2 regions of the Amycolatopsis sp. NBC_00438 genome follow, and region 1 is predicted to be linked to the other one. Evidence: predicted binding sites of a transcription regulator. Region 1 holds the regulator's gene; the other holds the start of a gene.
What was found. The regulator HspR, encoded in region 1, represses chaperone genes until heat shock. The targets are predictions, from matches to a motif close to ANNTTGAGTNNNNNNNACTCAANNT.

Region 1 (15,346 bases):
CGGTACGGCGGCGGCGTGCACCGGCCGCGTGCGGGCGGCTTCCGCACGTCCCGCGTCGGTGACGACGACCTCGACCCCGCGGCCGGCCACTGTGGACGAAAACGGGCCAACCGGCGCCGCCTGACAAAGGCGAGCGCCGGTTGGCCGGGTGAACAGTCGCGAGTGGCCGGCACCCGGCCGGCCACTCACGAGGTCAGACGCGGGTCACCGTCAGCGCGTTGCCCGCCTCGATGTCCGGGATGTCGACCCGGACCGTGTCGCCGTCGCGGACCTCGCCCGACAGCAGTTCCTTCGCCAGCTTGTCGCCGATCGCCGACTGGACCAGCCGCCGGAGCGGGCGGGCGCCGTAGATCGGGTCGAAGCCGTTGAGGGCGAGCCACTCGCGGGCGCCGTCGGTGACCTCCAGGTGCAGCCGGCGCTGGGCAAGCCGCGCGGCCAGCCGGGCCACCTGGATGTCCACAATGGACGTCAGCTGCTCGGTGCCGAGCGAGTGGAACACGACGATGTCGTCGAGCCGGTTGAGGAACTCCGGCTTGAACTGCCGCTGCACCACGTTCAGCACCGCGTCCCGCCGCTGGCGTTCGTCCAGCGAAGGATCGGCGATGGCCTGCGAACCGAGGTTCGAGGTCAGGATCAGGATGGTGTTCCGGAAGTCGACCGTCCTTCCCTGGCCGTCGGTCAGCCGCCCGTCGTCGAGGACCTGCAGCAGCACGTCGAAGACGTCCGGGTGGGCCTTCTCGACCTCGTCGAGCAGCACCACCGAGTACGGCCGGCGCCGGACGGCTTCGGTCAGCTGCCCGCCCTGGTCGTACCCGACGTAACCCGGCGGGGCGCCGACCAGGCGCGCCACCGAGTGCTTCTCGGCGTACTCGCTCATGTCGATCCGCTGGATCGCCCGCTCGTCGTCGAACAGGAACTCCGCCAGCGCCTTGGCCAGCTCGGTCTTGCCGACACCGGTCGGGCCGAGGAACAGGAACGACCCGGTCGGCCGGTCCGGGTCGGCGACGCCGGCCCGGGCGCGGCGCACCGCGTCCGCCACGACCTGCACGGCTTCGGCCTGCCCGATGACCCGCTGGCCCAGCTCCTCTTCCATCCGCAGCAGCTTGCCGGTCTCGCCTTCGAGCAGCCGGCCGGCCGGGATGCCGGTCCACGCGGCCACGACGTCCGCGACGTCGTCGGCCCCGACCTCTTCCTTGAGCATCACGTTCTGCTGGCTCGCCTCGTTCGCGGCCGTCGCGGCCTCGAACTCCTTCTCCAGCGCCGGGATCCGGCCGTAGCGCAGCTCGGCGGCCTTGCCCAGGTCACCGTCGCGCTCGGCGCGCTCGGACTCGCCGCGCAGCTGCTCCAGCTGCTCCTTGAGCTCGCGGACCTTCTCGATGGAGCCCTTCTCGTTCTGCCAGCGCGCGGTCAGCGCGGTCAGCGTCTCGCGCTTCTCGGCCAGTTCGGCGCGCAACGCGTTGAGCCGGTCCTTGGACGCGGCGTCGCTCTCCTTGGCGAGCGCCATCTCCTCGATCTCCAGGCGGCGCACGGCGCGTTCGACCTCGTCGATCTCCACCGGCCGCGAGTCGATCTCCATGCGCAGCTTGGACGCGGCCTCGTCGACCAGGTCGATGGCCTTGTCCGGCAGGAAGCGCGCGGTGATGTAGCGATCGGACAGCGTCGCCGCGGCGACCAGCGCGGCGTCCGTGATCCGGACGCCGTGGTGCACCTCGTAGCGCTCCTTCAGCCCGCGAAGGATCGCGATGGTGTCCTCGGGCGACGGCTCGCCGACCAGCACCTGCTGGAAGCGCCGCTCCAGGGCGGCGTCCTTCTCGATGTGCTGGCGGTACTCGTCGAGCGTGGTCGCGCCGACCATCCGCAGCTCACCGCGGGCGAGCATCGGCTTGATCATGTTGCCGGCGTCCATAGAAGACTCAGTGCCCGAGCTCCCCGCGCCGACGATGGTGTGCAGCTCGTCGATGAAGGTGACGACCTCACCCGCGGAGTCGGTGATCTCCTTGAGCACGGCCTTCAGCCGCTCTTCGAACTCGCCGCGGAACTTCGCGCCGGCCACCATCGACCCGAGGTCGAGGGCGATGACGCGCTTGCCGCGCAGCGACTCGGGGACGTCGCCGGCGATGATCCGCTGGGCCAGGCCTTCGACGATGGCCGTCTTGCCGACGCCGGGCTCGCCGATCAGGACCGGGTTGTTCTTGGTGCGCCGCGAGAGCACCTGCACGACCCGGCGGATCTCGGTGTCCCGGCCGATGACCGGGTCGAGTTCGCCGGCGCGGGCGCGCGCGGTGAGGTCGACGCCGTACTTCTCCAGCGCCTTGAACGTGCTCTCCGGGTCCGCGCTGGTGATCCGGGCGGAGCCGCGGACCTTGGCGAACGCCTCCCGCAGCGCGTCCGGGGTGGCGCCGTGCCGCTTGAGCAGGTCGGCCACCTGGCCGCCTTCGGTGGCGAGCCCGACCAGCAGGTGCTCGGTCGAGACGTACTCGTCGCCCAGCTCGGTCGCCAGCTTCTGGGCGTGCGTCAGCGACTTCACGGCGAAGGTGTCGAACTGCGGGCTCGACACGGTCGCGCCGGTCGCCGACGGCAGCGCCGCGGTGATCGGCTCGAGCTCCTTGTGCACCACCTCCGGGTCGGCCCCGACCGCGGTCAGCAGCGGCGCGGTCAGCCCCTCACCCTGCGCCAGCAGGGCGCCCAGCAGGTGGGCGGCCGCAACGTGCGGGTTGCCGGCCATGGTGGCCGCCTGCGCCGCGGACGAGATCGCCTGCTGGGTCTTCGTGGTCGGGTTGAAAGCGTCCATCCCTCACCTCATGCTCGATTACAAGAAAGTCCTGGTGACAGGCCTGGCCGAGACCCATCGTCTGATACAACGCACGAAGACTTGAGTCTGTTCCGCTCAACTTTGCCCGGGTGCGACCGCTTTCGCCGGAAGCCGGGGTGCGAGCGTCCCGAGCCCGGCGACGGCGAGGCCGGCGCACACCCCGACCAGCACCCAGGGTAACCAGTCGGCGACCGAGAACAAGGCCACCACGGCGGGCGCCAGGACCTGCGCCATGGTGAACGCGTACTGGTACGCAGCCAGATAACGCCCGCGGGCGTCCGGAGGTGCCGCGGCCTCGGCCAGCGCCCCCGATCGCGGCCCGAAGACCAGGTCGCCGGCGGCGAACACCAGCGTCGAGGCCAGCAGGTAGACCACCCGCCAGTCGTCGGGGACGAGCAGGACACCGAGGCTGACCAGGCACCAAGCGGCGAACAGCGCCGAGCCGGCCCGCATCGCGCCGATCCGGGTCAGCTTCGCCGTCAGCCGCAGCGCGAGCGTGCCGCCGACACTGGTCAGCACGGTGAGCAGGGCGAGGATCGCGCCCGGCAGCCAGGCCGGGCCGTGCAGCCGGTCGAGGACGAACACCGGCGTGCCGATCAGGAAGAAGTCCAGCGAGAGCCCGAAGAGGCCGCTGAACAGGATCAACGCGAGGTAGGGCCGGTTGCGCAGCACCCGCGCGGGCCGGTCGCAGTCCCGCTGGTGCGGCCGCGTCAGCCGGACGCAGAAGCCGAGGATGCCGGCGGCGACGACGAACGTGCCGACGTCCAGCAGGAGCGCGACCCGGTACCCGTCCGTGCCCCGCCAGGTCAGCAGGACCCCCGCCACCAGGCCGCCGAGGCCGAAACAGCCGGCCCGCACCATCCCCGCCTCGGCGAACGGCCGATCCTTCGGGACGTCGCCCGCGACGTCGGCGATGAGCACGAACAGGGAGCTGTAGAACAGCTGCTGCCCGGCGGCGAGCAGGACCGCGGCGAACACCACCGTCCCGGCGCCGTCGGCCAGGAGGTACGCGCCGGCCCCAGCGGCCTGCAGCAGCTGGGCGCAGATGACGACGACGCGCGGCCCGACGCGGTCCACGAGCCGGCCGGCCAGCGGCGGCACGACCAGGCCACCGACCGTACCGAGGGTGACCGCCGTGCCCGCGACGGCGAGCGGCACGCCGAGCGCCTGGGTCACGTAGACCAGGGCGAGCGGGAGAAAAAGACCTGAGCCGAAGTTGTCGATCCCCAACGCGCACAGCAGTGCGACCCGGCTACGCGTCACCCATCGACGTTAACTCTGCGCAGCACCGGGAAGTCAGGACCGAACGGAGACAATCGGTCACGCCGAATGCAACTGGCGGTGTGACCGATTGCCTGCCCGTCACTTGGTCGTGTCAGCGAGGCACGCGGCGCTGCCGAGCGCGCGGCGGAGGTCGGTGTTCATCTCCGCGAGCCGCCCGGTGAGGTCGGTGACGCGCGCGTCGTCCCAGCCGCCGAGGGCCTGCTCCATGAACTCGAGGTAGTTGGTCCGCCAGTGGGACAGCGCGTCGCGGCCCTTCTCGGAGACGCTCACCAGCGTCGCCCGGCCGTCCTCGGGCGCGGGACGGCGGTCGATCAGGCCGGCGGCGGAGAGCTGCGTGATCTGCCTGCTGACGACGGACAGGTCGACGAACCGGCGTTTCGCCAGCTCGGACGGCCGCGCCTCGCCGTTCTTCGCCAGGTCGGACAGCAGCATCGCGGCCGCGGGGTGCAGTCCCGGCTGGTCCTGCCAGGCCTGCATGACCCAGGCGTGCTGGAGCTGCGACGCCGTTTTGAGCTCGCGCATGAGCTCGACCCGGACGTCGTCCTCGGTGTCGTCGAAGCTCATCGGAACCCTCCCGGTACTGCCTGTTAGTTGTTCAATACAAGTTTATTGCCGGACACTTGCGCAGGGCAAGCATCGGACCGGTGAGGTCGCCCACGCCGTCACCGGGGCGAGTACACCCGGTCGGAGCAACAATGCGGGCAAAAGGGCGCCCGGCCGCTACCCTGCGGACGGGCCGCGCGCGACGCGTGCGCCGAGTGACAGAGGCGGAAGCGATGGACACAGGAGGCGGCTGTGCGCAGAACCGCCGTCACCCTGCCCGAGCCGGCGGTGGCTGATCGAGTGCCGCCCTCCCGCCGTCCCCGACCCGCGACCGCCGGCCCATGACCGCCGACTCGGTCAGCCCGCTCCCACGCTCCTCGACATCGCGCGAAGCGCCCGCGGCCGTCACCGCGATGGTGCAGCTCATCCGGGACAGCTGGGCGAAGTCCGAGCCGTACATCGCGGACATCTCCCAGTTCTTCTACGGGATGCTGTTCACCCTGGCCCCGACCACGCGCGACTTCTTCCCGATCAACATGGAGATCCAGCGCGGCCGGCTGGTGCGCGCGCTGGTGCACATCGTGCAGATGGTCGACCGGCCCGACGACCTGGCGCCGTTCCTGCGGCAGCTGGGGCGTGACCACCGGAAGTTCGGGGTGGTGCCCCGGCACTACGAGGCCGTCGGGACGGCACTGCTGGCGTCGCTGAAGAACCACCTCGGCCGGGAGTGGACGCCCCAGGTCGAACGGGCCTGGGCCGAGGCGTTCACCATCGCCGCGCGGGCCATGCAGGACGCCGCCGCGGCCGACCAGAACCCGCCGTCGTGGCACGCCACGGTGGTCGAGCACCGGCGGCTGACCTGGGACCTCGCCCTGGTGCGGCTCGTCCCGGACCAGCTGGTGCCCTACCACCCCGGCCAGTACATGAGCGTCGAAGTACCGCAGCGGCCGCGGCTGTGGCGCTACCTCTCGCCGGCGAACGCGCCGCGGGAGGACGGCGGCATCGAGTTCCACGTCCGCGCCGTCGACGGCGGCTGGGTCTCGCGCGCCATCGTCAGCCACACGCAGCCCGGCGACGTCTGGCGGCTCGGGCCGCCCCTGGGCCGGCTGACGGTCGACCGCGAGGCGGCCCGGAACGTGCTGATGATCGCCGGCGGCACCGGGATCGCGCCGCTGCGCTCGATCCTCGACCACCTCGCGCTGTGGGGCGAGAACCCCAAGGTGCGCCTCTTCTACGGCGGCGCGTCCCGCGAGGACCTCTACGACCTCGAAGAACTGCGCGCGCTGGCCTCCATCAACCCCTGGCTGAACGTGACGCCCGTAGTGGAACGCGGCGGCGACGTCCCCGGGTTCGAGCAGGGCACGCTCGCCGAGGCCGTTACGCGCTACGGCTCGTGGCCCGGGCACCACGTGCTCGTCTCCGGCTCGCCGGCGATGATCCGGGCGACCGTCTCGCGGATGCTCGTCGCGGGCAGCGCGCTCGACCAGATCCAGTACGACCCGTTCACGATCGACTAGCCGTCCGGCCTTGTCCGGTAATCGCGACGCATCTGTCCGGTGAATGAATCGGCCAAACTTCGGCAATTGTTACCGGTTTTCGTGAATCCATCCGGGTGATCGTTTTTACGCAGTGCCAGGCGGGGTTGACCGCGCGTGGCGAAATTGCTCCGTTCGAGGGGAACGCGCGAAATCACGCGCATCTGCACGGGAATGCGCCTACAGTCGGGAACCCTCGGGGGCGGTACCGCTACAGCTGTGCCGCGTGGACGGCGCCAAAAAGCCATGCACGACTGGAGAAAACCGTTCCCGATGACTGCTGAATCCGTGAAGATCCCCACCCTGCCCGCACCCGCCCCCGTTCCCGTTACGGCCGTGGAAGGCCGAGAGATGGCCCGGCTGATCCGGGAAAGTTTCGCCGTCGTCGAGCCGAAAGCCGACGAACTCGCGCAGTACTTCTACGGCGCGTTGTTCGTGGTCGCGCCCGATTGCCGTGACCTGTTCCCGATCTCCATGGCGACCCAGCGCAGCAGGCTGCTGCGCGCGCTGGTGTACGTCGTGCAGATGGTCGACCGGCCGGACGAGCTCGTCACGTTCCTCGGCCAGCTGGGCCGCGACCACCGCAAGTTCGCCGTCGTCGCGCGCCACTACGACGCCGTCGGCATCGCGCTGCTCGCGGCGCTGAAGCGGTTCCTCAAGGAGAAGTGGACACCCGAGGTGGAGTCCGCGTGGTCCAGGGCGTACAGCATCATCGCCAAGACCATGCGCGAGGCCGCCCAGGCCGAGACCGGGCCGGCGTCGTGGTCGGCGACCGTGATCGAACACAAGAAGTTCACCCGCGACGTCGCGCTGGTCAAGGTGCGGACCGAAGGCCTGCTGCCCTACCGCGCCGGCGGCTACGTCAGCGTGGAGGTGCCGCAACGGCCCCGGCTGTGGCGCTACCTCTCGCCGGCGAACGCACCGCGCGGCGACGGCGAGCTCACCTTCCACGTGCGGACCGTGCCGGGCGGCTGGGTCAGCGGCGCCATCGTCAACCACACCAAACCGGGCGACGTCTGGCGCCTCGGGCCGTCGATGGGCGCGTTGAACGTGCGGCCGAGCACCACGAAGAAACGGCTGCTGATGATCGCCGGCGGCACCGGGGTCACGCCGTTGCTCGCGATCCTCGACGACCTCCAGCGCTGGAAGCGGAACCCGCCGGTGCACCTGTTCTTCGGCGGCCGCAAACCCGAAGACCTCTACGTGCTGGAAGAACTGCGACGGCTGACCGCGACGTCGAAGTGGCTGACGGTAACCCCGGTTACCGAAGAAGGCGCGCTGTCCGGCGGCGACCGCGGCACGCTCGCCCACGCAGTGACCCAGCGCGGCGCGTGGAAGAACCACGACGTGCTCGTTTCCGGTTCCCCGCCGATGATCCAGGCGACCATTGCGAAACTGCTGACCAAGGGCGTCGACCTGGAACGAATATCGTACGACCCGTTCACCCTCGACTGACCGGTGTCCGGAATGGCGGAATCCGAGGCGCGCGCGAACTCCCGATCCTCGCTATCGTCGCCGATATGGAGATGACTATTCCGGTTTCGGGCGGCATCGGCGGTTACCTGGCGGAACCCGAGGGGCCGGGACCACACCCGGGCGTGGTGCTCATCCACGACGCGTTCGGGCTGAGCCAGGACACCCGGAACATCACCGACCGCTTCGCCGGCGAGGGCTTCCTCGCGCTCAGCCCCGACCTGTACTCGCGCGGCGGCATGCGCAAGTGCGTACGACGCGTGTTCTCGGACATGTTCGCGAACAAGGGCCGGGCGTTCGACGACATCGAGGCGTCCCGCGCGCTCCTGGCCGCGCGCCCGGACTGCAGCGGGCGGATCGGCATCGCCGGGTTCTGCATGGGCGGCGGCTTCGCGCTCGTCGCGGCGTCGCGCGGCTTCGAAGCGTCCGCGCCCTACTACGGCCAGCTGCCAAAGAACCTCTCCGTGCTGGACGACGCCTGCCCGATCGTCGCGAGCTTCGGCCAGAAGGACTTCGGCCTGCGCGGCGCGGCCGCGAAACTCGAGACGGCTCTCACCGAGCGTGAGATCCCGCACGACGTCAAGGAGTACCCGGGCGCCGGCCACGGGTTCGCCAACAAGGTCGACGTCGCGGCGCCGCTGAACCTGCTGCTCAAGGTCGTCGGCTTCACCTACCACCACGAAGCGTCCGAGGACGCGTGGCGCCGGGTGACGAGCTTCTTCGGCGAACACCTGGACCGACCTTCGCGCTGAGCCGAGCGGAGCAGCAAAACCGCCGAATGGCGGTAGTTCGTTGACCGTTGTGCCCGAATCGACTTATGGTCTAGACCACATCTCCCCCGGATGTGCTCGTTCGCCCTCCCTCCGGAACGACGTCGTTCCCCCTTCGAGGAGCCGAAATGACCTTGAAGCGCAAGCTGTTCGCGGCTGCCGCCGGTGCGATCCTCGCGCCGGTGCTGGTGGTCGTCCTGCCCGCTGCCTCCGCCAGCGCCCACGGCTACATCTCCGACCCACCCAGCAGGCAGGCCAACTGCGCGGCGGGGAAGGTGCCGAACTGCGGCCAGATCGTCTACGAACCCCAGAGCGTCGAAGGCCCGAAGGGCCTGCGCAGCTGCAACGCCGGGTTGTCCCAGTTCGCCGAGCTGACCGACGAGTCGAAGCCGTGGCCGGCCAAGTCCGTCGGCACCACGGTGACGTTCAACTGGGTGTTCACCGCCCGGCACGCCACCTCGAGCTACGACTACTACATCGGCAACACGCGCGTCGCGACGTTCGCCGGCAACAACCAGCAGCCACCGGCGACGCTGTCGCACACGGTGAACCTGGCCGGCTATTCAGGCCGGGTGAAGGTGCTGGCCATCTGGAACATCTCGGACACGGCCAACGCGTTCTACAGCTGCGTCGACCTCCAGATCGGTGGCGGCGGCACGACGACCCCGCCGCCCACCACCACGCCGCCCCCGACCACGACCCCGCCGCCCACCACGACCCCGCCCCCGACGACGACCCCGCCGGCCGGCGGAACGTGGACCGCGGGCAAGGCGTACAAGGCCGGTGACGTCGTGACCTACGGCGGCGTGAGCTACCGCTGTCTCCAGCCGCACACGGCGATCGCGGGCTGGGAGCCGCCGAACACCCCGGCCCTCTGGCAGCGCCAGTGAGGTTCCTGCTGGTCGCCGTCGCACTGCTGCTGGCCGGATGCGGCAGCGGCGCGACGGCGTCCGCCCCCTCCTACAACGCGGCCGACGTGATGTTCCTGCAGATGCTGATCCCCCAGAACCAGCAGGGCATCGAGATCGTCCGGCTCGTGCGGGACCGCGGCTCGCTGCCCGCGGACCTGAAGGTGCTGGCGGCGGCGATCGAGTCGACGCAGCAGACCGAGATCGACGACATGAAGAACTGGCTGCGCGACTGGCACCAGCCCGAGGCGATGGACATGAACCCGCAGGCCCACGCCGGCCACGGAGGCATGCAGATGACCGCCCCGGACCTGGTGGGCACGCTGAAGACCGCACCCGAGGCGGAGTTCGGCCGCAAGTTCCTGGACGTCCTGACCGGTCAGCAGCAGGGCGCCGTCGAGCTGGCCCAGACCGAGAACGGCACGAGTGGCGGCGTCAACGCCCAGGCCCGCGACCTGGCCCGCCGGGTCATCGAGTCGCGCAGCGCCGAGGTGAAGCAGCTGCTGAACTTCAAGCTCTGACGCGCCCGGGGCTTGAACGCCGTGAAGGCCCCCTCACCGAGTCGGTGAGGGGGCCTTCACGGGCTTTTGCGGACTAGCGGCGCTTGGGGCGCCAGACCACCATCGCGGTCTGCTGGTTCAGCGGGACGAGGTCCCGGCGGTAGGAGGCGTGCGCCGCCGCCGCGGCCTGTTCCCCGGCCGCGTACGCCGCCGCCAGTTCCTCCGTGAGCTCCGTCAGGCGGGCCCGCAGCGCGTCGACCTGGTTCTCCAGCTCGATGATGCGCTTGATGCCGGCCAGGTTCACGCCGTCTTCCTGCGACAGCCGCTGGACCTCGCGCAGCAGCGCGATGTCCCGCATCGAGTAGCGGCGCCCGCCACCGGAAGTGCGGCCCGGCGACACCAGGCCCTGCCGGTCGTAGGTGCGCAACGTCTGCGCGTGCATCCCGGCCAGCTGGGCCGCCACCGAGATGACGAACACCGGGGTTTCTTCGTCCCCCTCCGGGGGAATCCCGCCGAACATCCCACTCACCTGCCTTCGAGCAGCTCAGTGATCTCCGGCCGGGGGTCGTGCCCGGCCATCGCCTCGGCGTACGACTGCAGAGCTTCGCGCGCCTTGTCGTCCAGTTTGGCGGGAATCGCCGCCTGGAGGGTGACGAGCAGATCACCTTGCGAACCGTCGCGCTTCGCGATGCCCTTGCCGCGCACCCGCAGCACCCGCCCGCTCGCGGTGCCCGGCGGCACCTTGAGCGAGACCTTGCCCTCGAGCGTCGGCACCGTGATCGTGGTGCCGAGCGTGAGTTCGGTGAAGTCCACCGGCACGGCGATCGTCAGGTCGAGCGCCTTGCGCCCGAACAGCGCGTGCGGCGCGACGTGCACCCGGACGTACAGATCGCCCGCCTGCGCGCCACCCCGGCCCGGCTCGCCCTGACCGGCCAGCCGGATGCGCTGGTCGTCGTCGACGCCCGGCGGGATCCGGACGGTCAGCGTGCGGGTCCGCGTGCTGATGCCTTCGCCGCCGCACTCCGGGCACGGGTCGTCGATGATCTGCCCGCGGCCGCGGCAGTCGCGGCACGGCTCCGAGAACGCGAACGCCCCCTGGCTCCGGCTGACCAGACCCGACCCGCTGCAGGTCGGACAGGTCCGCGGCGACGTCCCCGGCTTCGCGCCGTTGCCGCCGCACGTCGAGCAGGTCGCCGGGCTCGACAACCGCAGCGGCAGGGTCGCGCCCTTGACCGCCTCGGTGAAGTCGATCCGGACGTCCGTCTCGACGTCGGCGCCGCGCTGCGGCCGGTTGGCCGTCGCGCCCGCCGTCGTCCGGCCGCGGCCGAAGAGCCCGCCGAGGATGTCGCCGAGCCCGCCGAAGCCCTGCTGCTGGCCCGCACCCGCGCCGGCCTGGCCGAAGATGTCGCCCACGTCGAAGCTGCCGGAACCGCCGCCGCCACCGGGGAAGTTGAAGCCACCCCCGCTGCCGCCGAACAGGCGCCGCGCTTCGTCGTACTCCTTGCGCTTGCTCGCGTCGGAGAGCACGCCGTAGGCCTCGGAGACCGCCTTGAACCGCTGCTCCGCCTCGGCGTTGCCGGCGTTCGCGTCCGGGTGGTTCTCCTTGGCCAGCTTGCGGTAGGCCTTCTTGATCTCGTCCGCCGTGGCGTCGGAGGAGACGCCCAGTTCCCGGTAGAAGTCCTTACCGATCCATTCCCGAGCACTCATCGGGCGCCTCCTCCTTCCGCTGGAACCGGATACTGCTTACTGCTGCTGCGCATCGGGCGCGCCGTCGAGTGGCAGCTCGCCACCGACCGGCGGGTCCACCGGGGCCGCACCGGGCTCGTGGTCGGTCACGCCGACCAGCGCCGCCCGCAGCACGCGGTCGCCGAAGCGGTAGCCGCGGCGCATGACCACGGTGACCGTCGGGCCCGCCACGTCCGGCGAGGTGTTGTGCTGCACGGCCTCGTGCACGCTCGGGTCGAAGGGCTCGCCCTCGCTGCCGAACGACTCGAGCCCCGCGCGCTGCAGGCCGCTGATCAGCTTGTCGCCGACGGCCTTGAACGCCCCGGTGAGGTCACCGTGCTGGTCGGCCCGCTCGAGGTCGTCGAGCAGCGGCAGCAGGTCGTTCACCACCGTCGCCTTCGCGCCGATCACGACCGCTTCGCGGTCACGCTCGACCCGCTTGCGGTAGTTGGCGTACTCCGCCTGCAACCGCTGGAGGTCGGCGGTGCGCTCGGAGAGCTCCTTCTCGACGTCGGAGACCACGGTCACCGAATCGTCCACAATGGACTCGCCGAGCGAGGGGCCCGCGTGTTCCACGGGCGCCTCGTCGGGCTCCGGCGCGGCGTGGGCCGGACCGGGCGGGCGAACCTGCCCGGTCTGCGGGTCCACGCGGCGCCGATCACGCACGACCACCGGCTCCTCGGGGCTACGGCCCTGGTTCTCGGATTCGTCGTAGCTGTGAGTCACTTCTTCTCGTCCTCTTCGACGATCTCGGCGTCCACCACGTCATCGGCCTTGGCACCGTCCGGACCGGCCGCGCCGGCGTCACCGGCCGCGCCCGAAGCACCGGCGGCACCGGCGGCGGCGTCGGCGTTCGCGTTGGCGTACAGGGCGGTGCCCAGCTCCTGCGAAGCGGTGTTCAGCTTCTCGATCGACTCGCGGATCTTCGCGGAGTCGGTGCCCTTCAGGGCCTCGGTCGACTCGTCGATCGCGGACTTGACCTTGCCCTTGAGGTCCTCGGGCAGCTTGTCGTCGTTGTCCTTGAGGAACTTCTCGGTCTGGTAGACCAGCGTCTCGGCCTGGTTGCGGGTCTCGGCCTCTTCGCGACGGGTCTTGTCCTCCTCGGCGTGCGCCTCGGCGTCCTTGACCATCCGCTCGATGTCGTCCTTCGGCAGCGCGGAGCCACCGGTGATCGTCATCGACTGCTCCTTGTTCGTGCCCAGGTCCTTCGCCAGGACGTGCACGATGCCGTTCGCGTCGATGTCGAAGGTGACCTCGATCTGCGGCACGCCACGCGGGGCGGGCGGGAGACCGGTCAGCTCGAACATGCCGAGCTTCTTGTTGTGCGCGGCGATCTCGCGCTCACCCTGGAACACCTGGATCTGCACCGACGGCTGGTTGTCGTCCGCGGTGGAGAAGATCTCCGAGCGCTTGGTCGGGATCGTGGTGTTGCGCTCGATGAGCTTGGTGAACACGCCGCCCTTGGTCTCGATGCCCAGCGACAGCGGGGTCACGTCCAGCAGCAGGACGTCCTTGACCTCGCCCTTCAGCACACCGGCCTGCAGCGCCGCGCCGACCGCGACGACCTCGTCCGGGTTCACGCCCTTGTTCGGCTCGCGGCCGCCGGTCAGCTCCTTGACCAGGTCCGACACGGCCGGCATGCGGGTGGAACCACCGACGAGCACGACGTGGTCGATGTCGCCGACGGCGATGCCCGCGTCCCGGATCACGTTGTTGAACGGGTTCCGGGTGCGCTCGAGCAGGTCCGAGGTGATCTTCTGGAACTCGGCGCGCGAAAGCTGCTCGTCGAGGAACAGCGGGTTCTTGTCGGCGTCGACCGTGATGTAGGGCAGGTTGATGCCGGCCGAGTTCGAGCTGGACAGCTCGATCTTCGCCTTTTCCGCAGCCTCACGGATGCGCTGCAGCGCCATCTTGTCCTTGGTGAGGTCGATGCCGTTCGTGGCCTTGAACTTGTCGACCAGCCACTTGACGATGCGCTCGTCCCAGTCGTCGCCACCGAGGTGGTTGTCACCGGAGGTCGCGCGGACCTCGACGACGCCCTCGCCGATCTCCAGCAGCGAGACGTCGAACGTGCCGCCACCGAGGTCGAAGACCAGGATGGTCTGTTCCTTCTCGCCCTTGTCCAGGCCGTACGCCAGCGCGGCGGCGGTCGGCTCGTTGACGATGCGGAGCACGTTCAGGCCGGCGATCTGCCCGGCTTCCTTGGTGGCCTGCCGCTGCGCGTCCTCGAAGTACGCGGGGACGGTGATCACCGCGTCGGTGATCGTCTCGCCCAGGTACGCCTCGGCGTCGCGCTTGAGCTTCATCAGCACACGCGCGCTGATCTCCTGCGACGTGTAGTTCTTGCCGTCGATCTCGGTCTTCCAGTCGGTACCGACGTGCCGCTTCACGGACCGGATGGTCCGGTCGACGTTCGTGACCGCCTGGTTCTTCGCCGGCTGACCGGTCAGCACTTCGCCGTTCTTGGCGAAGGCGACGATCGACGGGGTGGTCCGGGAGCCTTCCGAGTTGGCGATGACCGTCGGCTCGCCGCCCTCCAGGACGGCGACGACCGAGTTGGTCGTGCCGAGGTCGATGCCGACCGCTCGCGCCATGGTGCTTCCTCCTGTGTAAACCTGCTTGGTTCGTGACCTGCACATTCGTCCTCGCCTTGAGCGAGGTACTGGCAAGTTCTATCGGGCCTTTGCGCGACTCGTCAAGTCGGACTTGAGTCGACTGCGCTCAACCTCTACATGCAGCCTAACGAGCCGTTCGGCCGTCTTGTTCCCGGCCTGCCCTACGGACTTGACCTCGACCGGGTGTGAGGCCGCTCACCACGCAGGTGACCTGGGATGACGGGCGTGCCGAACGGCACGGCGTCGCGAGACCGGCGCACGGGGTCGAAGCGAGGGCGACGCTCGTGGCCGCCCGGCACCGCCTCGCCGAGACAGCCGGACGGCACCGCCGGCCGCCGTTCAAACACCGCGCCGAGCACCTGCGCGCGAGCACCGGGAGCCGCGGGCCCACGTCCACGAAGGAGGCCGGCTCGGGGCCGCCGAGGCCACGAGGCCACGAGGTCAACCCGGAGCCGGCGATGTCCGGCGAGCCGCGGCGATCCGGCGCATGTCCATGATCTGTTCCTCCCCTGCACGCCGGCCTTCGGCGTGCCCCCTTCCTAACAGCGGCCCCCGACAATTCAGGAGCGGCGGCCGGTCCAGGACGAGAAGAAGAAATCCGGAGTTTCTTGCAGCACAATGGTTTCCGCGGCGGTACCCGACCACGAAGTCACCCGATAGTGGGAATCCACCGCGACCGGCACCCCCTGCGCCGGCGTCTCGGCGTTCTCGCCGCGGGTGAACCCCACGACCCCGAACATCGCGACGGCCCCCAGCAGCGCGGCCGCCAGCACGCGCCGTTCGATCTTGCCCATGAAAGTTTTCCCCTGTGTGTATAGGGAAGCGTCAGGCCGCGCGGACCGTGACGCTGCCGCTGTCGGTGGTGAGGTCGAGCGTGTGCGCGGCGGACCCGTCGGTCGGGACGTCGATCTCGCGGTGCCCGCTGTCGCTGTCGCCCTGGACGCGGTACGGGCCGCCCGGCACGGTCAGCTCGACGCTGCCGCTGTCGGCGTGCACCTTGACGTCGTTCGCCTGCGCCAGCGTGAACTCGACGCGGCCGCTTTCGGCGCCGACGTCGACCGGGCCGCGCACGCCGTCGCCGGTCACGCTGCCGGAATCGCTCTGCACCGTCACCGCGCCGACGTCGTGCAGGTCGATGGACCCGCTGCTGAGGTGGAGCTGCACCGCGCCGGAGACGTCCT
Region 2 (15,346 bases), 870 kb from region 1:
CCGTGATGCCCATGGAACGGGCGGTGCCGGCGATGATCTTCGCCGCCTGGTCGATGTCGTGCGCGTTGAGGTCGGTCTCCTTGGTCTTGGCGATCTCGCGGACCTGGTCCCAAGTGACCTTGGCGACCTTGGTCTTGTGCGGCTCGCCGGAGCCCTTCTCGACACCAGCGGCCTTGAGCAGCAGGCGCGCGGCCGGCGGCGTCTTCAGCTTGAAGTCGAACGACCGGTCTTCGTACACGGAGATCTCGACCGGGACGACGTCCCCACGCTGCGACTCGGTCGCGGCGTTGTAGGCCTTGCAGAACTCCATGATGTTGACGCCGTGCTGGCCCAGAGCCGGGCCGACCGGCGGAGCGGGGTTGGCCGCGCCCGCCTTGATCTGCAGCTTGATGATCGCCGCAAGCTTCTTCTTCTTGGGTGGCATTTCTTTTCCTGTCCTGTACTACGTTCCCCGCGTACCTGCCGTGGACGTGGGGACTGCGACCGCGCGGCGGTCGTCAGATCTTGGAGACCTGCGTGAACGACAGCTCGACCGGGGTCTCCCGGCCGAAGATCGACACCAGGACCTTCAGCTTCTGCCCGTCGACGTTGACCTCGGAGATCGTCGCCGGCAGGGTCGCGAACGGGCCGTCCATGACCGTGACCGACTCGCCGATCTCGAAGTCGACCTCGACGGCCGGGCCGCCGAGCGGAGCCGCGGACGTACCGGACTCGCCCTTGCCGCCCTTCGCCGGGGCTTCCTTCTCGACGCGCGGGGCGAGGAACTTCAGCACCTCGTCCACGGTCAGCGGCGATGGCCGCGAAGTGGCGCCGACGAACCCGGTGACACCCGGCGTGTTGCGCACCGCGCTCCACGAGGCGTCGTTCAGGTCCATCCGGACCAGGATGTAGCCGGGCAGCACCTTGCGCTGCACCTGCTTGCGCTGGCCGTTCTTGATCTCGGTGACCTCTTCGGTCGGGACCTCGATCTGGAAGATGTAGTCCTCGACGTCCAGCGTCGTGGTCCGGGTCTCGAGGTTGGTCTTCACCTTGTTCTCGTACCCGGCGTAGGAGTGCACGACGTACCACTCGCCCGGCGCGGCCACCAGCTCGGCGCGCAACGTGGCGACCGGGTCGTCGTCCGCCGCGGCGGGCTCGGCCTCGGTGTCGTCCGAGGCCACCTCGCCGGCGTCGGAGTCTCCGGCGTCGTCGGAGTCAGTGGCGTCTTCGGCGTCTTCCTCGGAGGCGGCTTCGTCGACCTCTTCGGCTTCGGGCACGTCGACGGGCTCCAAGTGCGCGGACTCCTCGTCACCGAGTGCCGCGTGCACCTGCTCGTCGGAAAGCTCGGTCAGCTCCTGACCGGCTGTTGTGCCGTTGTCGGAGGTCACGTTCCGTCCTCTCAGTTGATCATTGCCGGGGTCAGGCCGGGACCTGAAGCCCCATCGGCGCGCGCCGGGGCGCGTCAGCCGAATACGTGGCCGATGCCCCACTTGAACAGCAGGTCCAGGCCACTCACCAGGGCCACCATGAACACCACGAAGACCAGCACGACCGCGGTGTAGGTGACCATCTGCTTGCGGTTGGGCCAGATGACCTTGCGCAGCTCCGCCCACACCTCGCGGATGAAGCGCACCAGCCGCGCGAACACGGAGGCCTTCTTCGGCTTCTGGTCCCGCTTGGGAGTCGCGGCGCCCTTCGCGTCGGGGGCGGTCTTCTCCCCCGACTTCCCGGCCGGCCGGGTCTTGTCGTCCGCACGTGCCGCGGACTTGCCCGCCGGACGAGCGGTCTGGCGGCGTTCACGCCTGGCTGCGGCTGTGACCGGGCGGGACTGGCTCTCGGGCTTGGACCCGGTGCCGTCCTGCTCCTGCTCGCCGCCGCTGGCGTCGCTGTCGCTCACGACCACTCCTTCGCTCCACCAGTTCCGTTACGCAGGGGTGACAGGACTTGAACCTGCAACCTGCGGTTTTGGAGACCGCTGCTCTGCCAATTGAGCTACACCCCTGTGAGGTCCCGATCGCTCGGGGCCCCGTGGACGCCTTCCAGCATCCCCACCATCCAGGCGGGGATGACCGTAGTGCTTTCCAAGTCCCGAAGTCTACGGCAAGCCTCACGGGAGCCCGCAACCGCGCCCCCCGATCGACCGCCGAACCCCGGTCGGCCAGCGGAAAACCTCCCGCCGACCTGGTGATCATGCCAGGATGTCCGCCATGACGAGCAACCCGGTGAGCGGGACACGACTCGGGCTCGCCCTGCCCCAGTACGGCGCACTCGCCGATCCCGCCGCCGTCGCGCGCTTCGCCGTCGCCGCGGAGGACCTCGGCTTCGGGTCACTGTGGGTCGGCGACCGGATCCTGACGCCGCTCGAGCCGTCGGACCTCTACCCGGGCGGCGGGACGCCGGAGCACCCGTACCCGGAGGAGTTCAAGACCTTCGCCGACCCCTTCACGACGCTGGCGACGGCGGCGGCGGTGACGCGCACGGTCCGCTTGGGGATGAGCGCCCTGACCGGGCCCGTCTATTCCCCCGTCCTGCTCGCCAGGGCGCTGACCTCGCTCGACCTCGCCAGTTCGGGACGGCTGGACGTCGGCCTCGGGCTCGGCTGGCTGCGCGAGGAGTACTTCGCGACGGGCGTGCCGTGGGAGGGCCGTGGCCGGCGGCTCGACGCGGTGCTCGACGCGCTCGAGGCGATCTGGACCGGGGACCCGGTGGCGCACGACGGCCCGCAGTGGCGGATCGCGCCGTCGACGGTCGGCCTGCGCCCGGCGCAGGACCCGCGGCCGCCGGTGCTGCTCGGCGGCTTCGCACCGCCGGCGCTGGCCCGCATCGGCCGCCGCGCGGACGGCTGGCTGGCCGGCTGGATGCCCCGGCAGTACCTGAAGGGCCTCTGGGCGGTCGCGCTCGAAACGGCCGAAAAAGCCGGCCGGGACCCCGGCACCCTGCGGCGGGTACTGCGGATCAACCCGCGCGCGGGCACCAGGGTCGAGTCGGTCGCGGACGTCCTGCCGTGCCTGGACGTGGCCCGCGAAGAGGGCATCACGGAGGTGCTGGTCGACCTGCACTACGTCGCGAAGGACGTCGACCACGCACTGGAGCTGGCCGGCGAACTGGCCGGCTGAGCCCTCAGGACTCGCTGTCGGCGAGCGTGGCGAGCGCCTGCGCCTTGGCCGCGTACTTCCAGTTGGCGAGGTCGCGGATCGTCTTGATCTTCAGTTCGGCGAGCAGTTCGTCGTGCTTCGGCGTGAGCCCCTCGAGCGCGGACGGCGGCGCGTCCAGCAGCTCCTTGATCGACTTGTCCTCGTAAGCCTTGTCGACGAGCTTGTTCAGGTTCAGGCCCACAGCGCTATTCCTGCCTTCCTCGGTTTCGACTACGGAACGGGCCCCACCCTCGCTGTGATCGTCGTCTCACGCAACCCTCGTTCCCTCACTCAGGTTCACCCACTCAAAGCCGGATAGTTCTAGTACAGTTAGAACTATGCTCGTTCGGATCGATCCGAGTTCGCCCGTCCCGCTCTTCGAACAGGTGGCGGGTTCCCTCCGCCGCGCCCTCGCCGAGGGGAGCCCGGCGCAGGGTGACCAGCTGCCGCCGGCCCGGGAGCTGGCGACGTCGCTCGAGATCAACGTCCACACCGTGCTGCGGGCGTACGCGCTGCTTCGCGACGAAGGCCTCATCGACCTGCGAAGACGGCGTGGTGCGGTCGTGCTCGGCGGCGCGCCGTCGCGAGCGCGGCTCACCGAGCTGGTCGCGGAAGTCGTCGACGAGGCGAAACGTGCGGGCGTCGGCCTGGACGAGCTCACCGGGGTGATCAAGGAGAAGTACTCATGACCAAGCTGATCCGGGTCCTGACCGCGACGGCCGTGCTGCCGGGTGCGGTCCTGGCCGTCGCCGCCGTCCTCGCGAGCGCGTGGCGGGACCGGCTGCCCGACCCCCTCGCGACGCACTGGAGCGACGGGCCCGACAACGCCGACTCACTCGGGCTGTTCGTCACCGTGTGCCTGGCGCTCGGCGTGGTCGTGACCGCGGTCATGGTGGTGATCGCCGTCGTCGCGCTGCGCAACGGGCGACCGCTGCCGCGGCCGGCCGTCGGGCTGGGCGCCGGGCTCGCCGTGATGCCGTCCGCCGTCCTCCTGTCGACGCTCGTGCTGAACCTCGACGCGCCGGACTGGCACCAGGCCCGCGGCGGCGCCCTCGTCCTGCTCTTCCTGCTGGGTGTGGCCGTGCTCGGCGTCGTGGCGGCGTTCGCCGGCGGCCTGCCCACGCCGCCCCGCGAGCACCGGGCCGGGACGAACCGGCCGAGTGTCGGGCTCCAGCCGGGGCAGCGGGCGTTCTGGTCGGGCCGGGCGGCGAACCCGGCGATGCTCTGGGCGCTGCTGGCGATCCCCGGCGCGATCGCGTTCCTGCCCGCTGGGCTCCCGTGGCCGACGGCCGTCTGGATCGGCTTCGTGGGCGCGGTGGTCGCGGCGTTGACGTACCGGCTGCGGGCGAAGGTGGACGGCACGGGCGTGACGATCCGCTTCGGCCTCCTCGGCTTCCCGTGGCGGCACCTCGAGCTGAGCGACGTCCGCGAGGCCACCGTGCGCGAGCTGACGACGTTCGGCGACGGCGGGCTCGGCCTGCGCTTCAACTCGGTCACCGGCACGACGGCGTACAAGGTGCGCGGCGGCCCGGCGCTGGAGCTGACCCTGGCGAACGGCCGGACCGTGCTGGTGAGCGTCGACGACCCGGAAACCGGCGCCGGCCTGGTGAACGACCTGATCGCGCAGGGCGTCACCCGGATTGACTAGGTGCGCGGAGCACGACGGCCGGTAGAAACGGACTAGTGGCGAAAAAGAGCGGTGGCGGCGGCTGCCTCGTGGTCGTGCTCGTGGTCGGGTTGCTGATCTTCGGGTACTACAAGTGGCAGCACGGCTCGTCGGCGGCGCCACCGGACGGCGCGGACACCGGCGGCGGCAGCGGCCGCTACGTCGCCCTGGGGGACTCGTACACGTCTTCGCCGCGCACCGGCGGGCAAGCGGGCCAGCCGGCGGGCTGCGAGCGCACGGACGACAACTACCCGCACCTCGTGACGGCCAAGGTGAAGCCGGCCGAGTTCGCCGACGTCAGCTGCGGCGGCGCGACGACCGCGAGCCTGAGCGGCACGCAGAAGACGTCCAACGGATCGAACCCGCCCCAGCTGGACGCGGTCAATGGGAAGACCACGCTGGTGACGCTCGGCATCGGCGGCAACGACGTCGGCTTCCTGGGGATCGCGCCGTCCTGCGCGACAGCGCACCCGTCGGCGTCCCCCTGCAAGGACAAGCTGACGGCGGGCGGGCACGACCAGATCGCCGAGCGGATCGCGAGCACCGCGCCGAAGGTGGGCGCGGTGCTCGACAAGATCCACGCGAAGGCGCCGCAGGCGAAGGTGATCGTGGTCGGCTACCTCACGGTCCTGCCGGACGGCGACGGCTGCTGGCCCGCGCTGCCGTTCGGCTCGGGCGACGTCGCGTACTTCCGCGACGGGCTCGCGAACCTGAACTCGATGCTCGAGGACCAGGCGAAGTCCCACCGCGCGGGCTACGCCGACACGGCCACGCCGGGCAAGGGCCACGACGTGTGCGCCGACTCGGACAAGCGCTGGGTGGAGGGCCTGCTGCCGGCCTCGCCCGCCGCGCCGATGCACCCCAACGCGCGCGGCGAGCAGGGCATGGCCGACGTCGTGGTGACCCTGCTGAAGCTGCCGTAGCTGTCCGTGAAGGCCTCCTTGAGGGACTCAGAGTCCCTCAAGGAGGCCTTCACGGACAGCCGGGTACCGCGGCGGTCAGACGCGGACCAGGGCCTGGGGCTTGCCCAGCACGGTCTTGCCGTCGGACTTCACCACGAGGTCGATGCGGGCGATGCCGTCGTCCTGCAGGGCGCCGACCTTGCCCGTGATCTCCACCAGCGCGCCGTCGGGCGTGTTCGGGACGACCACCGGGCGCGTGAAGCGGGCGCTGAAGTCGACCAGGCGGCCCGGGTCGCCGAGCCAGTCCGTCACGACGCGGCCGGACACGGCCATCGTGAGCATGCCGTGCGCGATGACGTCGGGGAGGCCGACCTCCTTCGCGAACGCCTCGTTCCAGTGGATCGGGTTGAAGTCGAGCGCGGCCCCGGCGTAGCGGACCAGCTGGTCGCGGGTGATGCGGACCTCGAGGGCGGGCAGTTCGTCTCCGACGTTCACGCGTCCTCCCCCCGCACCACGAGCTGCGCGCGCGTGGTGGCGATGTGCGCGCCGGCGCTGTCGGTGATCTCGGCGCGCAGGTTGATGAAGTCGTTGCCGGCCCGGGCCATGATCCGGTCGATGTGCGTCGTCAGCAGCAGCACGTCGCCGGCGTGGGCCGGGCGGCTGTAGGAGAACTGCTGGTCGCCGTGCACCATCCGCGAGTAGTCGAGGCCGAGCTCGGGGTCGGTGACGATCGCGTTGATCGAGGCGAGGTTGATGATCGTGAGGAACGTCGGGGGCGCGATGACGTCCGGGTGACCGGCGCCGCGCGCTGCCTCCGGGTCCCGGTAGACCGGGTTCTGGTCGCCGATCGCGTCGGCGAACTCCCGGATCTTCTCCCGGCTCACTTCGTAGCTGGTCTGCGGCGGGTAAACCCGTCCGGTGAACGACTCGTCCAAGGGCACCGGTGGAGGCTACCAACAGCAAGAAGCCGCCCCGGTGGTCCAGGGCGGCTTCGTGAAAGCTGGTGAGAACGCGCTACGTCAGCGGGTTTCCTTGTGCGTCCGGTGCGTACCGCAGTTCGGGCAGAACTTCTTCATCTCCAGGCGATCCGGGTTGTTGCGCCGGTTCTTCTTGGTGATGTAGTTGCGGTGCTTGCACTCTTCGCACGCCAGCGTGATCTTGGGTCGCACGTCGGTGGCAGCCACAGCGTTTCCTTCTCTCTCAGGTCCCGGGGCGAGCCCCAGTCGTTACCGCGTAGCGGTGGCCGGACTTGAACCGGCGACACAGCGATTATGAGCCGCTTGCTCTGCCAGCTGAGCTACACCGCCCTACATGACCCAAGCCGCGACACGCAGGCGTGACGCGGCTGAGGTCGTGAGCCCCTTTACGGAATCGAACCGTAGACCTTCTCCTTACCATGGAGACGCTCTGCCGACTGAGCTAAAGGGGCCTGTGCCTCTCGCGAGGACTTGGAAAGATTACCAAGTCCCTTCACCCGGCCGTGCAACCGGGGTCCCGTTAGGGCAAAACCTCAGGTCAGCAGGGTCAGGACGGTCTCCGAGTGCCGCCCCGGCGAGCGCGCGGTGCGGGCCTGCAGCCACGCCTCCAGGCGGTCCTCCGGCAGCGGCCGCGAGATGAGGTAGCCCTGGGCGACGTCGCAGCCCATCGCCTCGAGCTGGTCGCGCGCGACGTCCTCTTCGACGCCTTCCGCGACCACCGTCAGGCCCAGCGAGTGGCCCAGCTCGACGATCGAGCGGACCACGGCCAGGTCGCCGAGGTCGGTGCCCATGCCGAGGACGAAGCTCTTGTCGATCTTGACCTGGTCGACCGGCAGCTGCCGCAGGTAGGCCAGCGACGAGTAACCGGTGCCGAAGTCGTCGACGGCGAGCGTGATGCCCAGCGAGTGCAGCTCGCGCAGGATCGGCAGTGCCTTCTGCGGGTCGGACATCACGCCGGACTCGGTCAGCTCGAACGTCAGCAGCTCGGGCGGGATGCCCACGCGGTCCAGCTCGCGGGCCACCTTGTTCGGGAAGTCCTCGTCGGCGAGGTTGCGCACCGACAGGTTGACCGCCACCGAGATCCGCAGGCCCTCGTCGAGCCACTTGCGGCAGCGCTTGAGGGCCTCGCCGAGCACGAACGACGTCAGCACGCCGATCAGGCCGGCCGCCTCGATGGCCGGGACGAACTCGTCCGGGCCGAGCCGGCCGAACTCCGGGTGCACCCAGCGCACCAGCGCCTCGACGCCGGCCACCTGGCGGTTCGGCAGGGTGATCTTCGGCTGGTAGTGGACGCTGACCTGGCCGTCTTCGAGGGACTGCCGGAACTGCGTGACCATCTGGAAGCGACGCAGGAAGATCTGGCCCATGCTCGGCACGTAGCCGCGGACCTCTTCGCCGCCCTTGGTAGCGCGAACAGCGACGTCGGCGCGCTGCAGCAGGCCTTCGATGTCGACGGCGTCGCCCGATTCCTCCGCGGACGTCGTCGCGTAGCCGATCATCGCGTTGGCCTCGACCGAAAGCCGGTCCACCGGGTACGGCGCGGACAGCTCTTCGCGCAGCCGCTCGGCCGCGTGGTGGGCGTCCTCCGGCGGGGTGCCGACGAGCAGCGCCGCGAACGACGCGCCCTCGAGCCGGGCGAGCGGGACGTCCGGGCCGAGCGCGTCGCGGATGCGGCGGCCGGCGGCGATGACCATCCGGTCGGCCCAGGCGTAGCCCAGCGCGTCGGAGACCGTCGAGAAGACGTCGAGGTCGATCCGCAGCACCACGGCGTTCGCGAAGTCCCGCAACGGTTCCTTCGCCACCTGCCGGAAGCCCGGCCGGTTGAGGTGCCCGGTGAGCGGGTCGTGGTAGGCGTCGTGGCGCAGGGTCGCGAGCAGCCGCCGGTTGTCCAGCGACGTCGCGAGGTGGCTGGCCATCGTGCCGAGCAGCTGGACGTCGTACTTGCCGAAACCGCGCCAGCGGGACAGCCGGTCGTGCGCCTCGACGACGCCGAGCAGCTGGTTCGCGCTGCGCAGCGGGACGACAAGCGCCTCCTGCGCGCCGCGGTCGAGCAGCGCCGCGCGGACGTCGGGGTTGGCCTCGGTGATCCGGAAGTGCCGGACGTGCGCGCCGGGCAGGCGCAGCAGCGGGTCGTCGGCGCCCGGGTCGGCGGCGGGCAGGTCGTCGCCCGCGACGACCACGCGCATGGTGTCCTTCGGCTCCAGCCGCAACCGCAGCACGACGCGGCCGGCGGCGAGCTGGTCCTTGATGCGCTCGGCGATCGTCGCCCACTCGCGGACGTCGACGCCGCCGACGAGCTCGTCCGCGCGGCTGGCCGGGCGGGCCGCGGCCTGCTGGCCGGAGCGGGCGACCATCAGGCTGACGTCCGAGAGCGCTTCCATGTCCCGCTGCTCGCGCAGCAGGTCGGAGTAGGCCCAGTACAGGGCGGTGAGGCCGAGGAAGACGGCGAGCACCAGCGGCCACGCCTTGGGCGTGTTCGAGATGACGAGGTAGCCGGAGAGGCCGACCGACGCGTTGACGAACCCGACGACCAGGATCCGCGCGGTGAGCCGGACGGCGGTGCTGACCCGCATCCGGCGGCGCAGCACACGCACCGCGGCGAGCGCGAGCAGCGTGCTGACGAGCGGCGCGGTCAGCGTGCCGGCGAGCGCGGCGACCCAGGGGATCTCGCGGCCCGAACCGGCGCCGACGGCGAACTTCACCAGACCGGCGACCGCGAAGGCGCCGGTGATCTCGAGCAGGAACGCGCCCGCGTTGTAGAGGACACGGCCGGCAACCTTCCGCGCGAGCAGTGTGCCGATGCCCGCGACCAGGTGCGCGGCCAGCACGACTTCGAACGGCGCGATGAAGAAACCGATGACGAGCGGGATCTCGGTGAAGGAGATGGTCCACGAGATGCCGCTGCGGACGTCGACGTTGATGCCGAGCTGCTCGGCGAGCAGGAACGCGACCGCGAGCACCGGGCCGATCCACAGCAGCTTGCTGTCCCAGTGGAACGGCAGCCACGAGCCGACCGCGAACGCCGCGACGAGTCCCAGGCTCAGGACCGCGAAGGTGTAGACGCGGAACCGGCGTTCGTCGGTCCGCGCCTCGGCGGAGGCCGCGGGGAGCGGCGCGGCCTCGGGACCGTCCGGCCCGGGCTGCGCCACGGCGTCGCCGCGCGCGTTGGTCTCCGGCATCCGTTCTTCCCTCCCGGCTTGCCCACTGGTCCCTGATCCGTGACGTCAGGTGTGGACAAGGGCCATACCGTACCCCGTAGGGCGTACTCATGTCCCTTTCGAGACAGTAGGAGATCACCCCAGGGTTAACAATGCCTCGATAGCGCTGACCTGCGTGGACCAAGGGGTGAAACCTCGGATGCCCCCTTCCCCGAGACGCCCTCTACGCGTTCCGGGCCGGGTAGCGCTTGAATGTGCCCCATGCACAGCGATGTGATTGCCACCGAACACGCGGCGCGGCTCGCGGCGGTGGACCCCCTCCTCCCCGGCTCCTCCCCCTTCGAGAGCACCGAAAACGCCGTGGTGCTGGACGTCGACCTCGGCGACTCGGCCGCTACCGGGCTCGCGTCCCGCGTCCAGGTGGACCGCGACGCCCCCAACGCGCCGTGGCGCGCGCTCACCGAGCACCGGCTCGACCTCCACCTGGCGGGCCCGCAGCCGGCCGCCGCGCTCGACGCCCTCCTCACCCGATGGGATGAACATCTGCGCGCGGTCGCCGAACCGGGCGACACCGAGACCGCGGCGGTCCTCCCGCGCGCCAGCCGGGACGCCGCCGGCACGCGCGAAATGCTGCACCACGGCTTCGCGCCGCTGCGCGTGGTCGCGGTCCGCCCGGCCGACCGGATGATCCCGGAGGGCCCGCGTGGCACCCCCGGCGTCAAGATCCGCCGGGCCGAGCCCGGCGACCTCGAAACCGCCGTGGCGCTGGGGATGGAGCTGCACTCCTTCGACGCCCAGTACGGCACGGTGAACCTGCGCGAAGGCGTCGCGGACATCCTGGCCAAGGACCTCGCCGAGCAGCTCAACCGGCCGGAACCGCCGCTGTGGATCGCGGAGCTGTACGGCCGCGCGCTCGGCATGGTGAACGTCCAGCACCCGGGCGAGACCGGCTGGATCAGCGACCGTGTCGCCGCCGAGCGCGTCGGCTACCTCTCGTCCTTGGCCGTCGCCGAAGCGGCGCGGTCGTCCGGCGTCGGCACCGCGCTGTCGGCCCACGCCCACCAGGTGCTCGACGAGGAGGGCACCGACGTCGTCCTGCTGCACCACGCCGCGGCGAACCCGCTCTCGACGCCGTTCTGGTACGCCCAGGGTTACCGCCCGCTGTGGACGTACTGGCAGCGTCGCCCAGCAGTTCGGTGAGCTACTGGCGGATTACCCGTCGCACTCCGTCCTTATAGGCTGGCGCCAGGATTCGAGGGACGGGGAACCGAAGTGAACGAGCGGGACGCCGCGCCCAGAGCACCCGAGGGCGTCGACACCGAGAAGCCGTCCGCGGCCCGGATCTACGACTGGTACCTCGGCGGTACCCAGAACTGGGCCGTGGACCGCGAGTTCGGGCGGCGGATGGAACAGCAGTGGCCGCTCGTGCGCCCCGGTTCCAAGCAGAACCGCGAGTTCATGAACCGCGCCGTGCGCGCGGCCCTCAAGGCGGGCATCCGGCAGTTCATCGACCTCGGCTCCGGCGTCCCGACGGCCGGCAACGTCCACGAGGTCGTCGAGGCCGAGCTGCCCGACGAGCACGACGCGACGGTCGTCTACGTCGACTACGAGCCGGTCGCCGTCGCCCACGCGACGCTCATCCTCGAAGAGGAGGCGGCGACCGACTGGGCCGGCATCGTCCAGGCCGACATGCGCGACGCCAAGGCCGTGCTGCGCGCGGAAGAGACGAAACGGCTCATCGACTTCTCGAAGCCGGTCTGCGTGATGATGATGGCGGTGCTGCACTTCGTCGGCCCGGACGACGACCCGCACGGCCTGCTCAAGGCCTACCGCGACGCGCTCGCGCCGGGCAGCTGGCTGGCGATCTCGCAGATGAGCGAGGGTGACGGCGAGGGCGAGTCGCTGGCCGGGCTGCGCTGGTTCGTCGAGCAATACCGCAAGACGAGCAATCCGGTGTGGCTGCGCACCCGCGAGGAGATCGTGCCGCTGTTCGGCGACTGGCCCCTCCTCGAGCCGGGCATCGTGCACCTGCCGGACTGGCGGCCCGACCGGAAGCTGAACGCCCTGGAAGCCGAAGCCCGCCCGTACGCGTGGTGCGGCATCGGTGAGAAGCCCCTCGCATGAGTCCGGAGGACACCACCTCCGCTGAGGGTGGTGGCGGGGGCACGGGAGGAGCGCCGATCGCCCCGGCCGGAGTGGACACGGAGAAGCCGTCCGCGGCGCGCGTCTACGACTGGTACCTCGGCGGCGACCACCACTGGGCGGTCGACCGCGAGTTCGGCCGTCGCATGGAGAAGGTGTGGCCACTGATCCGGCCGATCTCGCGGCAGAACCGGGCGTTCATGAACCGCGTCGTCTCGGCGGCGATGGACGCCGGTGTCCGCCAGTTCGTCGACCTCGGTTCCGGCGTGCCGACGGCGGGCAACGTGCACGAGATCGTCCGGGAGCTGCTGCCCGACGGTGAACGGGCGTCGGTGGTGTACGTCGACTACGAGCCGGTGGCCGCCGCGCATTCCCGGCTGATCCTGGAAAAGGAAGACGCGACGGGCTGGGCCGGCCTGGTCGAGCGGGACATCCGGCGGCCGGCCGCGATCTTCGCGGACGACGTGACCCAGGACCTGATCGACTGGTCGCGGCCGGTGTGCCTGCTGATGATCACGGTGATGCACTTCGTCGGCCCGTCCGACGATCCCGATGGCCTGATGGCGACGTACCGGGCGAAGCTGGCGCCGGGCAGCTGGCTGGCTCTGACGCACGGCACCTGCCGCGACGACGCCCCGCCGGCTCGCGCGGCCGAGGTGAAACGATTCATCGACGCCTACCGCGACACGACGAACCCCGCGTGGCTGCGCACGGCCGAAGAACTGCTCCCCTGGTTCGGCGGCTGGCCGCTGCTCCCGCCGGGGATGACATCGTTGCCGGACTGGCGCCCCGACGAGCGTCCGACGGTGCTGGATCTCGAGACCCGGCCGTTCGCCTGGTGCGCGGTGGCGCGCCGCCCAAGCCTCTGACCTGCACTTTTGCTGATCGCTGTGGGCGAACGCACCATCGGAAACAAACACACCCATCGGAGAGTTGAGCTAGGCAGACTCAACTACCCGAGGAGTGCACATGTCCGACACCCGCCTCCTGCCCGTGCTCCCGCTCGATGACGACGTCGTGCTGCCGGGCATGGTCGTCCCGCTCGACCTCACCGACACCGAGACACGGGCCGCGGTGGAGTCCGCCCAGGCCGGCACCCCGAGCCAGGCAAGCTTCCCCGGCATCCGGTCGACCGGCGGCAGCAAGGCCGAAGTCCTGATCGTGCCGCGCGTCCACGGTGAGTACGCCGAGTACGGCACCGTCGCCACGGTCGAGCGCATCGGGCGCGTGCCCGGCGGCAAGGCCGCCGTGCTGCTGCGTGGCACCACCCGCGCGCTCGTCGGCCGGATGGCCGACGGTCCCGGCGCCGCCCGCTGGGTGCACGCCGAGGACGCCCCCGAAACCACCGACGACCAGACCGCGAAGCTCGCGGCCGAGTACAAGGCCGTCGTCATCTCGATCCTCCAGCAGCGCGGCGGCTGGCAGCTGATCGACGCCGTCCAGCAGGTCGAAGACCCGTCCGCGGTCGCCGACCTGTCCGGCAACGCGCCGTACCTCGACACCGACCAGAAGGTCGAGCTGCTCACCACGCTCGACGTCACCGCGCGACTGGAGAAGTCGCTCGAGTGGAGCAAGGAGCACCTGGCCGAGCTCGAGGTGACCGACACGATCCGCAAGGACGTCTCCGAAGGCATGGAGAAGCAGCAGAAGGAGTTCCTACTGCGCCGCCAGCTCGAAGCGATCCGGAAGGAGCTGGGTGAGCTCGACGGCTCCACCGACGACACGGACTACCGCGCCCGCGTCGAAGGCGCCGAGCTGCCCGACGCCGTGAAGAAGGCCGCGCTGGCCGAGGTGGACAAGCTGGACCGGACGTCCGAGCAGTCCCCCGAGGGCGGCTGGATCCGGACCTGGCTGGACACCGTCCTGGAGCTGCCCTGGAACGAGCGCACCGAGGACAGCTACGACATCGCCGCCGCGCGCGCCGTGCTCGACGCGGACCACGCGGGCCTCGACGACGTCAAGGAACGCATCATCGAGTACTTGGCCGTGCGCAAGCGTCGCGCGGAATCGGGTCTCGGCGCAGTCGGCGGACGCCGGTCCGGCGCGGTGCTCGCCCTCGCGGGCCCTCCCGGGGTCGGCAAGACGTCGCTGGGCGAGTCCGTCGCGAAGGCCATGGGCCGCAAGTTCGTCCGGGTCGCTCTCGGCGGCATCCGCGACGAGGCGGAGATCCGCGGCCACCGCCGCACCTACGTCGGCGCGCTGCCCGGCCGGATCGTCCGCGCCATCAAGGAAGCCGGCTCGATGAACCCGGTCGTGCTGCTCGACGAGATCGACAAGGTGGGCGCCGACTACCGCGGCGACCCGACGGCGGCGCTGCTCGAAGTGCTGGACCCGGAACAGAACCACACGTTCCGCGACCACTACCTCGAGGTCGAGCTGGACCTGTCCGACGTCGTGTTCCTGGCGACGGCCAACGCGCTCGAGACCATCCCCGGCCCGCTGCTGGACCGGATGGAGCTCGTCACGCTGGACGGCTACACCGAGCACGAGAAGGTCACCATCGCCCGCGACCACCTGCTCCCCCGCGAGCTGGAGCGCGCCGGCCTGAGCACGGACGACGTCGCGCTGACCGACGCCGCGTTCAGCCGGATCGCCGCCGAGTACACCCGCGAGGCGGGCGTGCGCGACGCGAACCGCACGATCGCGAAGGTGCTGCGCAAGATCGCCACGAAGGTGGCGCTCGACCAGGCCACCCTGCCGCTCACGATCGACGATTCCGACCTTCCGGACTACCTCGGCCGGCCGCGTCACCTGCCGGAGTCGTCGCTGCCCGCGTCGACCCAGCGGACCGCGACCCCGGGTGTGGCCACCGGTCTGGCGGTCACCGGCGCCGGCGGTGACGTCCTCTACATCGAGGCGTCGCTGGCGGACCAGGAGTCCGGCGCGTCCGGGCTGCAGCTGACCGGCCAGCTCGGCGACGTGATGAAGGAGTCCGTCCAGATCGCGCTGTCCTACCTGCGCTCACACGGCGCGGAGCTGGAACTTCCGGTCGGTGACCTGAAGAACCGCGGCATCCACGTCCACGTCCCCGCGGGCGCGGTGCCCAAGGACGGCCCGTCGGCCGGCGTCACGATGACGACGGCGCTGGCGTCGCTGCTCTCGGGCCGCGTCGTCAAGGCGGACGTCGCGATGACCGGCGAGGTGTCCTTGACCGGACGCGTCCTGCCGATCGGCGGCGTCAAGCAGAAGCTGCTGGCGGCCCACCGGGCCGGGATGAAGACGGTGATCATCCCGCAGCGCAACGAGCCGGACCTCGACGACGTCCCGGCCGAAGTGCTGTCCCAGCTGGACGTCCACGCGGTGGCGAACGTGCGCGAGGTCCTGGACCTCGCCCTGACCCCGGCTTCGACGCCGGTTGCCCAGGCGGCGTAACCCCGAACGCCGCCAC

Region 2: lon (endopeptidase La) is a predicted target of HspR. The motif match lies at 12,889-12,913, and genes of this name have one in related genera.

What each region holds. Positions count from the first base shown of each region.
Region 1 covers NZ_CP107923.1:8,320,202-8,335,547, reverse strand. The annotation lists gene clpB (ATP-dependent chaperone ClpB) at 194-2,791, opposite strand; gene OG494_RS38035 (MFS transporter) at 2,888-4,075, opposite strand; gene OG494_RS38030 (MarR family winged helix-turn-helix transcriptional regulator) at 4,175-4,660, opposite strand; gene OG494_RS38025 (globin domain-containing protein) at 4,981-6,156, shown strand; gene OG494_RS38020 (globin domain-containing protein) at 6,526-7,629, shown strand; gene OG494_RS38015 (dienelactone hydrolase family protein) at 7,695-8,399, shown strand; gene OG494_RS38010 (lytic polysaccharide monooxygenase) at 8,546-9,307, shown strand; gene OG494_RS38005 (DUF305 domain-containing protein) at 9,304-9,846, shown strand; gene OG494_RS38000 (heat shock protein transcriptional repressor HspR) at 9,920-10,345, opposite strand; gene dnaJ (molecular chaperone DnaJ) at 10,351-11,532, opposite strand; gene grpE (nucleotide exchange factor GrpE) at 11,569-12,276, opposite strand; gene dnaK (molecular chaperone DnaK) at 12,273-14,144, opposite strand; gene OG494_RS37980 (hypothetical protein) at 14,726-14,959, opposite strand; gene OG494_RS37975 (DUF4097 family beta strand repeat-containing protein) at 14,991-15,346, opposite strand, start outside.
Region 2 covers NZ_CP107923.1:7,448,555-7,463,900, forward strand. The annotation lists gene rplK (50S ribosomal protein L11) at 1-424, opposite strand, end outside; gene nusG (transcription termination/antitermination protein NusG) at 498-1,367, opposite strand; gene secE (preprotein translocase subunit SecE) at 1,442-1,882, opposite strand; tRNA gene OG494_RS33645 (tRNA-Trp) at 1,909-1,981, opposite strand; gene OG494_RS33650 (TIGR03619 family F420-dependent LLM class oxidoreductase) at 2,187-3,095, shown strand; gene OG494_RS33655 (hypothetical protein) at 3,100-3,315, opposite strand; gene OG494_RS33660 (GntR family transcriptional regulator) at 3,452-3,802, shown strand; gene OG494_RS33665 (hypothetical protein) at 3,799-4,761, shown strand; gene OG494_RS33670 (SGNH/GDSL hydrolase family protein) at 4,797-5,702, shown strand; gene OG494_RS33675 (MaoC family dehydratase) at 5,778-6,176, opposite strand; gene OG494_RS33680 (MaoC family dehydratase N-terminal domain-containing protein) at 6,173-6,622, opposite strand; gene rpmG (50S ribosomal protein L33) at 6,701-6,865, opposite strand; tRNA gene OG494_RS33690 (tRNA-Met) at 6,916-6,988, opposite strand; tRNA gene OG494_RS33695 (tRNA-Thr) at 7,038-7,110, opposite strand; gene OG494_RS33700 (putative bifunctional diguanylate cyclase/phosphodiesterase) at 7,192-9,837, opposite strand; gene OG494_RS33705 (GNAT family N-acetyltransferase) at 10,078-11,016, shown strand; gene OG494_RS33710 (SAM-dependent methyltransferase) at 11,089-11,940, shown strand; gene OG494_RS33715 (SAM-dependent methyltransferase) at 11,937-12,827, shown strand; gene lon (endopeptidase La) at 12,928-15,330, shown strand.